DNA from 2 places in the Streptomyces sp. NPDC047028 genome. Region 2 is predicted to be linked to the other one. Evidence: riboswitches for the same ligand, from Rfam matches in the RefSeq annotation. Region 2 holds a riboswitch; the other holds the start of a gene.

Region 1 (4,564 bases), on a different contig from region 2:
GATCTCGCCCGAGGACTTCGGCACCAGCAGTCAGTGAGGGACGCGGCGGCACACGCCGACGCGATGGCACATGCCGACGGTCTGTGAGAGCGTCCTACGGCCCCCCGCGAGCGCATTCGGCTAGCCTTTCCCCGCGGTGGGACACGGGAAACCACTCCTAGGGTGATTATCACTCGGCGTGCCGAGTGTGGCGATCGTTGACGCACCCCCGGTGACTGCCTACCGTCGAGAGGGCAGGTCAAGTGACGGAGGTCGGCGTGAGAAGCAGCGGCGACGGTACGGCTGGGGGTGCCCCCGGACGCGTATTCGGGGAGAGCGGTCCGTACCCGCTTCACGGCAACGCGGCCGATCACGCTCCGCAGCGACCGACGGCGGTGCCGAACGGCGGAGGGGCGGCGTCCATGACGTCCGAGCAGATCGGCTACCGGGGCCCCACGGCCTGTGCGGCCGCCGGCATCACCTACCGGCAGCTCGACTACTGGGCCCGCACCGGCCTCGTCGAACCGAGCGTACGGCCCGCGTACGGGTCGGGCACACAGCGTCTCTACAGCTTCCGGGACGTCGTCGTCCTGAAGATCGTCAAGCGGTTCCTGGACACCGGGGTCTCCCTGCAGAACATCCGGTCGGCCGTGCTGCACCTCAGGGAATGCGGCTTCCGCGACCTGGAGCGCATGACGCTGATGAGCGACGGCGCCACCGTCTACGAGTGCACGTCCCCGGACGAGGTCCACGCGCTGCTCCAGGGCGGTCAGGGCGTCTTCGGGATCGCCGTGGGCGTGGTCTGGCGCGACGTGGAGAGCGCCCTCTCCCAGCTGCACGGTGAGCGGATCGACACCGGGGAGACCCTCGTCGGGCCCAACCCGGCGGACGAGCTGGCCAGGCGGCGCAACCGGGCGGTCTGAGGGGCGCCACCCGGTACCGGGTCATTGTCAGTGGTGTGGTGCAGCATCGGAGATGTGAGAAACGCGCCCACGATCCTGCATCTCGACATGGATGCCTTCTACGCCTCGGTGGAGCAGGCGGCGAAGCCGAGCCTGCGGGGGAAGGCCGTCGTCGTGGGCGGGCTCGGGCCGCGCGGTGTGGTGGCCACGGCGTCGTACGAGGCGCGGGTGTTCGGGGTGCACTCGGCGATGCCCACGGCCCAGGCGCGGCGGCTGGCACCGAACGCCGCGTACCTCGTGCCGCGGTTCTCGGTGTACCGGTCGATCAGCGAGCAGGTGATGGCGCTGCTGGGGGAGCTGTCGCCGCTGGTGGAGCCGCTGAGCCTGGACGAGGCGTTCGTGGACCTGGAGGCCGCGGGAGCGGCCTGGGACGAGGAGTCGGCGCGGCGGACCGGGGTGAAGCTGCGGGCGGACATCCGGGCGGTCACCGGGCTCACGGGGTCGGTGGGGCTCGCTGCGTCCAAGATGCTCGCGAAGATCGCCTCCGAGGAGGCCAAGCCGGACGGGCTGATGCTGATCGAGCCGGGCTCCGAGCGGACCCTGCTCGGGCCGATGCCGGTGCGGACCCTGCCCGGCGTGGGGCCGGCGACCGGCGACCACCTGCGGCGGGCCGGGATCACCACGGTCGAGGAGCTGGCCGAGGCCGGTGAGGACGAACTGGTCCGGCTGCTCGGGAACGCGCACGGGCACGCGCTGTACGCGATGGCGCTGGCGCGCGACGACCGGCCCGTGGTGTCCGACCGGGAGACCAAGTCGGTGTCCGTGGAGGACACCTACGACGTCGACATTCACGACCGGCTGCGGGTCGGCATGGAGGTGCGGCGGCTCGCGGAGCGGTGCGTGCGGAGGCTGCGCGAGGCCCGGCTGTCGGGGCGGACGATCGTCCTGAAGGTGCGGCGGTACGACTTCTCGACCCTCACGCGGTCCGAGACGCTCCGTGGGCCCACGGACGATCCGGCGGTCGTCCGGGAGGCGGCCGCGCGGCTGCTGGAGTCCGTGGACACGACGGGCGGGGTACGGCTGCTCGGAGTGGGGGTGACCGGGCTCGCCGACTACACGCAGGAGGACCTCTTCGCCCAGGCGGCGGGGGAGGGCGGGGCGGAGCCGGCGGAGGAGGTCGTGGCCGAGCCCTCGGCGGCGGAACCGGAGTCGCCCGCCGAGCGTCACTGGCGGGCCGGGCAGGACGTGCGGCACGCGGAGCACGGCCAGGGGTGGGTGCAGGGCAGCGGCGTCGGCAGGGTCACTGTCCGGTTCGAGACGCCGTACTCGGGGCCGGGGCGGGTCCGGACGTTCCCGGCGGACGATCCGTCGCTCGAGCCGACGGAACCGTTGCCGCTGGTCCCGGCCCCCCTCGCCCCCTCACCTGCCCCTCTGTCGGACACCGGCCGCCACCGGACTCCACCCCGGACCCCGTCGGACCTCTCCGGGGAGCCGGCGACGGAAGTGTCCTCCAGGGCCCCTTAGGGGACTGGCCGGGTCGTGGGGAGCGGGGTAGGGGTGGTCAGGGGTTTTCCGGGCCTGCCAGTTTGCCGAAGGTGTGGTCCGGGACGGAGGGAGGTGGGGCCACGTCCAGGCCGTAGTGGTGGTACAGCTGGAGTTCCTGTTCGGGGGAGAGATGGCGGCCGACACCGAAGTCGGGGGCGTCCTTGATCAGGGCGCGGTCGAAGGGGACGTGCAGGGAGCCCTCGACCAGCTCGCTGGGCTCCAGGGGGACGAACGCGTCCCGGGAGAACAGTCCGGTCCGTATGGCCGCCCACTCGGGCACGCCGGTCGCGTCGTCGAGGTACACCTCGTCGATGGTGCCCAGCTTGGTGCCGGAGCTGTCGAACGCCTTGCGGCCGATCAGGTTGCGCGGATCGATGTCGGTCTGCACGGTCCCTCTCCCTCCACGTGGTCGCAACTCATCCGTAAGCACTACAAAAGAGCACATTCAAGGGCGCGGCCACTCGAAGGCTCGTGCGCCGCCCCCGCTGGTACCCTGGCAGCGGCTGCTGACCCCGCGCGGGAGAGTCCTCCGACCACTTCGGAGGCGCCGAAGGAGCAAATCCTCCCCGGAATCTCTCAGGCTCACGTACCGCACGGACGAGGTCACTCTGGAAAGCAGGGCGGGCGTCGACGGCTTCCGCTCTCACCGACGGTGAAAGCCGGGGCTCTCGGGCGCCCGGTGAAGCTCTCAGGTTGAGATGACAGAGGGGGAGGCCGTCGGGGTACCCGTGCCGGGGTGCCCCTCGAAGGTCGCGTCAGACCAGGAGGCCTCCGCAATGACCGCCCATCGCATTCCGCTCTCGGATCTCGAAGCGGGCATCCCCTTCGAGCAGCGCCACATCGGCCCGGACCACGAGGCGCGGGCCAAGATGCTCGCCCACGTCGGCTACGGCTCCCTCGACGAGCTGACCGCCGCCGCGGTCCCCGACGTCATCAAGAACGCCGACGCCCTGGACCTGCCGGGCGCCCGCACCGAGGCCGAGGTGCTCGAAGAGCTGCGCACGCTCGCCGACCGGAACCAGGTCCTCGGCTCTATGATCGGCCTGGGCTATTACGGGACGTTCACCCCGCCCGTCATCCTGCGCAACGTCATGGAGAACCCCGCCTGGTACACGGCCTACACGCCGTACCAGCCCGAGATCTCCCAGGGCCGCCTGGAAGCGCTGCTGAACTTCCAGACCGTGGTCGCCGACCTGACCGGCCTGCCCACCTCCGGCGCCTCCCTGCTCGACGAGGGCACCGCCGCCGCCGAGGCCATGGCGCTGTCGCGCCGCATGGGCAAGAACAAGAAGGGCCTGTTCCTGGTCGACGCGGACACGATGCCGCAGACCATCGCCGTGATCGAGACCCGCGCGGAGCCGACCGGCGTGGAGATCGTGGTCGCCGACCTCAGCGACGGCATCCCGGCCGACATCGCCGCACGCGAGATCAACGGCGTGCTGCTCCAGTACCCGGGCGCCTCCGGTGCCGTACGCGACCTCAAGCCCGTCATCGACCAGGCCCACGAGCTCGGCGCGCTCGTCACCGTCGCCGCCGACCTCCTCGCGCTCACCCTGCTGACCTCGCCCGGTGAGCTGGGCGCGGACATCGCCGTCGGCACCACCCAGCGCTTCGGCGTGCCCATGGGCTTCGGCGGACCGCACGCCGGCTACATGGCCGTGCACGAGAAGTTCGCCCGCAGCCTGCCCGGCCGGCTCGTCGGTGTCTCCGTGGACGCGGACGGGCACAAGGCCTACCGGCTCGCCCTGCAGACCCGTGAGCAGCACATCCGCCGCGAGAAGGCCACCAGCAACATCTGCACCGCCCAGGTGCTGCTCGCCGTGATGGCCGGCATGTACGCCGTCTACCACGGCCCCGAGGGGCTGCGGGCCATCGCCCGGCGGACCCACCGGTACGCCACGATCCTCGCCGCCGGTCTGCGGGCGGGTGGCGTCGAGGTCGTCCACGGCACCTGGTTCGACACCCTCACCGTCAAGGTCGGGGGCCGGGCCGCCGAGGTCGTCGACGCCGCACGCGCAGGCGGCGTCAACCTGCGCCTCGTGGACGGCGACCTCGTCTCGATCGCCTGCGACGAGACCACCACACGCGCCCAGCTCCGCGCCGTGTGGTTCGCGTTCGGCGTGGACGGCGCCATCGAC
Region 2 (4,564 bases):
CTTGTCGCGCCCACGCGGCGGAGCCGCGTATCGGACACAGCCCCGCGCCCCTTTGGGGCGCCCCTGCGGGGCGCCTCAGTGGCCGTGCTCGTAGAAGGGTCGGACGTTTGTTCTGAGCCAGGTGGCTACCGGGTCGTCTGTTGCGTCCATGAGGAGGAGGTTGACGGGGCAGGGGGCGGGGGTGGTGGTGAGGGCTCGGCCGAGGGCCTGGAGGGGGAGGTCGCGCAGGTCGCCCTCCCACTGGGTGAGTTCGACGCCGATGAACATGACCGGGTCGGCCGCCTCGATGGCGGCGAGGCAGCGGCGGGCCGTGCGGACCACGCCGGTGGCGGCGAACTCGGCGGAGGCGGCGGCGAGGAAGTCGACCGGGTCGTCCTGCCAGTCGGGCTCGAAGAGGCGGACCCGGCCGCCGGTGTTGGGGCCGTCCAGCGGGGTGCGGCCGGCCCGGCACAGCTCGGCCACCGCGTCCGGCGGGAGGGGAACGCCGACCACGCCGCCGGGGTTGACGGCCAGGCCCGCCTGCGGGGGCAGACCGCGGGCGAACTCCACGGCCGGGGCGATGGTGTACGACAGGTGGGCGCCGGCGGCCTGCCGGAACTGTTCCTCGGAGCTGAACACCGGGACGTAGACCTGGCCGTCGATCTCCATGCTGGGCAGGTCGAGGGGGCCGCTGTCCGGGCCGCCGCCGCCCGGCAGGGGTATCCACAGGAAGCTGCGGCCCAGCACCTCGATGATCCGCCCGGCCGCGCCGGGCACGCCGAGGGAGGCCGAGAGCACCTCCTCCAGTTCGTTGCCGGGCCAACCGCCGTGCGGGTGGGGGTGCGCCTGTGCCGGGAAGTCCGCGGGAACGTCCGCCGGGAAGTCCATGTGCCTACCGCCTGCTGGAAACCATCGAAACCACTGATGCGGCGATCAGATTAGTGGCTGGTCAGTCCGCGCGCTGTGCGAAGGCTATGCAGCGCAGGACGTCGGCCGCGGGGCGGTCCAGGAGGACGGCGGAGGCCGAGCCGGCGGGGAGGTCGCCGCGCTCCACCGCGCGCAGCAGCCGGGCCGTCGTACGGCGGTGGCGGCCGAAGGCGTAGCGGGAGACGCCGCGGCCGCGCTCGCGCTGGCCCGCGCGGGCCGCCTCGGGCGCCACGTCGAGCAGGAGCAGGTGGAGGCGGGCGCCGCGGCGGCGGGCCTCGCGGGCCAGCCAGCCGCGCACCCAGGTCTGGGTGCCGCAGTCGTGCACGACGATGCCCTCGCCGGAGCGCAGGGCGCGGCGCAGTCCCGCGTAGTGGGCGAGGCGGACCAGGGGGCGGTACAGGGCGTAGGGCAGGCGGCGGGGCAGCCGGGCGGCCCAGCGGTCGCGGGTGTCCTGGGAGTCGACGCGGGGGCCGGGGACCGCGCGGTGCATCAGCGTGGACTTGCCGCTGCCGGGCAGGCCGGTGATCACCACCAGGTCGTCCGGGCCGAAGAGCAGGGCGTGCGGGCTGCGGCCGGCCCGGTCGCGCAGGTCGCGGACGACCGGGGCGGGTCGGTCCGCGGTGCGCTCGCGGGCGGGGGCGGAGGGCTGCTTCGGCACCGCGATGCCGGTCGCGGCGGCGTACGCCGTGGTCCTGTTCACCGTGATCGTCCTCCCCTTGGGCTCGGTAATATCCATGCCCATCGAATGTAAAGAGAAGGTAATGCGCGGTGTCCGACGGCGGCGTGCGCGTACGGCCACAGGTCGGTTACAGATACCGGTCCTGACGGGTGCGCGTCCGGCGTGCAATGATGTGCGCGCCAACTGCATACCGGCCGCTTGAATCCGCGCGGGAGAGTCCTCAGCCATCGCCGCTGGGGCGCCGAAGGAGCAAGTCCCTCCCTTGAATCTCTCAGGCCCCGTTACCGCGCGGGCGAGGCACATCTGAAAAGCGGGCCGCTGCCGGCAGTGGCCCCACCCAAGGTGCAAGCCCTTGATCGTCCCTGTGGCGGTCGTGGCGAACCTCTCAGGTTCCGATGACAGATGGGGAGGAACGTTCCTCGCCTGTCACAGCCGACCCGGGAGACGACCGACCGATGAGCAGTACCGAACCCACTGAGCCGCGCCGCACCGCGCTCGATGCCCTGCATCGCTCGCTCGGTGCGACGATGACCGACTTCGCCGGCTGGGACATGCCGCTGCGCTACGGCTCCGAGCGCGACGAGCACCTCGCCGTGCGCACCAAGGCCGGCCTGTTCGACCTCTCCCACATGGGCGAGATCACCGTCACCGGCCCGCAGGCGGCCCAACTGCTCAACTTCGCGCTGGTCGGCAACATCGCCTCCGTAGGCGTCGGCCGCGCCCGCTACACCATGATCTGCCAGGCCGACGGCGGCATCCTGGACGACCTGATCGTCTACCGCCTGGCCGACACCGAGTACATGGTGGTGGCCAACGCCTCCAACGCCCAGGTCGTGCTGGACGCGCTGACCGAGCGCGCCGCCGGCTTCGACGCCGAGGTCCGCGACGACCGGGACGCCTACGCGCTCCTCGCCGTCCAGGGCCCCGAGTCCCCCGGCATCCTGAAGTCGCTGACCGACGCCGACCTCGACGGCCTCAAGTACTACGCCGGCCTGCCCGGCACCGTCGCCGGCGTCCCCGCGCTGATCGCCCGCACCGGCTACACCGGCGAGGACGGCTTCGAGCTGTTCGTGAAGCCCGAGCACGCCGTCGAGCTGTGGCAGGCGCTGACCAAGGCCGGCGAGGCCGCCGGACTGGTCCCCTGCGGCCTGTCCTGCCGCGACACGCTGCGCCTGGAGGCGGGCATGCCGCTCTACGGGCACGAGCTGACCACCGCGCTCACCCCCTTCGACGCCGGCCTCGGCCGGGTCGTGAAGTTCGAGAAGGAGGGCGACTTCGTGGGCCGCGAGGCGCTCACCGAAGCCGCCTCCCGCGCCGAGGCGAACCCCCCGCGCGTGCTGGTCGGCCTCATCGCCGAAGGCCGCCGCGTGCCGCGCGCCGGGTACCAGGTCGTCGCCGGCGGCCAGGTGATCGGCGAGGTCACCTCCGGCGCCCCCTCCCCCACCCTGGGCAAGCCGATCGCCATGGCGTACGTCGACGCGGCGCACGCGGCGCCCGGCACCGAGGGTGTCGGCGTCGACATCCGGGGCAGCCACGAGCCGTACGACGTCGTGGCGCTGCCGTTCTACAAGCGCCAGAAGTAGACACTTCTACCGGCGTCACGGCCGGGCACCGGGGCGCGGCCCGTCACCCCCGTGTGACCCCGCGCACATCCCGCCTGCCCCGGCAGCGGCGCCTGCGGTCCCCCTTTCACCAGCACTCCCGCGCGTACAGGAGAATTCAGGCCATGAGCAACCCCAAGGAACTGCGGTACAGCAAGGAGCACGAGTGGCTGTCGGCCGCCGCGGACGGCGTCTCGACGGTCGGCATCACCGAGCACGCCGCCAACGCGCTCGGCGACGTCGTCTTCGTCCAGCTCCCGGAGGTCGGTGACACCGTGTCCGCGGGCGAGACCTGCGGCGAGCTGGAGTCGACCAAGTCGGTCTCCGACCTGTACTCCCCGGTGACCGGCGAGGTCACCGAGGTCAACGAGGACGTCGTCAGCGACCCCTCGCTCGTGAACTCCGCCCCCTTCGAGGGCGGCTGGCTGTTCAAGGTCAAGGTCGGCGACGCGCCGGAGCTGCTCTCCGCCGCCGAGTACGACACCTTCATCGCCGGCTGAGGAGTCGTAGCCGTATGACTGTCCTGAACACGTCCCTGCACGAGCTGGACCCGGAGATCGCCGCCGCGGTCGACGCCGAGCTGGTCCGCCAGCAGTCCACTCTGGAGATGATCGCCTCCGAGAACTTCGCGCCGCTCGCGGTGATGGAGGCGCAGGGCTCGGTGCTGACCAACAAGTACGCCGAGGGCTACCCGGGCCGCCGCTACTACGGCGGCTGCGAGCACGTCGACGTCGCCGAGCAGATCGCCATCGACCGGGTCAAGGAGCTGTTCGGCGCCGAGTACGCCAACGTGCAGCCCCACTCCGGCGCCTCCGCGAACCAGGCGGCGCTGTTCGCCCTGGCCAAGCCCGGGGACACCATCCTGGGTCTGGACCTGGCGCACGGCGGCCACCTCACCCACGGCATGCGCCTGAACTTCTCCGGCAAGCAGTTCGACGTCGTCGCCTACCACGTCGACCCGGCGACCGGCCTGGTCGACATGGCCGAGGTGGAGAAGCTCGCCAAGGAGCACCGCCCGAAGGTGATCATCGCCGGCTGGTCGGCGTACCCGCGCGAGCTGGACTTCGCCGAGTTCCGCCGGATCGCCGACGAGGTCGAGGCGTACCTGTGGGTCGACATGGCGCACTTCGCGGGCCTGGTCGCGGCCGGTCTGCACGCGAACCCGGTGCCGTACGCCGACGTGGTGACCTCCACCACGCACAAGACGCTCGGCGGCCCGCGCGGCGGCATCATCCTGGCCCGCGGCAAGGACTTCGCCAAGAAGCTGAACTCCGCCGTCTTCCCGGGCTTCCAGGGCGGCCCCCTGGAGCACGTGATCGCGGCCAAGGCGGTCTCCTTCAAGGTCGCCGCCTCGGAGGACTTCAAGGAGCGCCAGCGT

What was found. A riboswitch is a leader RNA that binds a small molecule or an ion and turns the genes downstream of it on or off. The one in region 2 is predicted to bind glycine.
Region 1: linked by a shared signal. The riboswitch ahead of gcvP (aminomethyl-transferring glycine dehydrogenase) and the one ahead of gcvT (glycine cleavage system aminomethyltransferase GcvT) in region 2 are both predicted to bind glycine.

Annotation. Positions count from the first base shown of each region.
Region 1 covers NZ_JBEYVS010000002.1:8,033-12,596, forward strand. Annotated here, with positions in the region: gene ABZ854_RS02180 (bifunctional nuclease family protein) at 1-37, shown strand, start outside; gene ABZ854_RS02185 (MerR family transcriptional regulator) at 258-902, shown strand; gene ABZ854_RS02190 (DNA polymerase IV) at 957-2,405, shown strand; gene ABZ854_RS02195 (PRC-barrel domain-containing protein) at 2,443-2,814, opposite strand; glycine riboswitch at 2,934-3,028, shown strand; gene gcvP (aminomethyl-transferring glycine dehydrogenase) at 3,203-4,564, shown strand, end outside.
Region 2 covers NZ_JBEYVS010000031.1:20,698-25,261, reverse strand. Annotated here, with positions in the region: gene ABZ854_RS25585 (enhanced serine sensitivity protein SseB) at 76-867, opposite strand; gene ABZ854_RS25580 (AAA family ATPase) at 929-1,606, opposite strand; glycine riboswitch at 1,785-1,882, shown strand; gene gcvT (glycine cleavage system aminomethyltransferase GcvT) at 2,041-3,168, shown strand; gene gcvH (glycine cleavage system protein GcvH) at 3,312-3,686, shown strand; gene glyA (serine hydroxymethyltransferase) at 3,701-4,564, shown strand, end outside.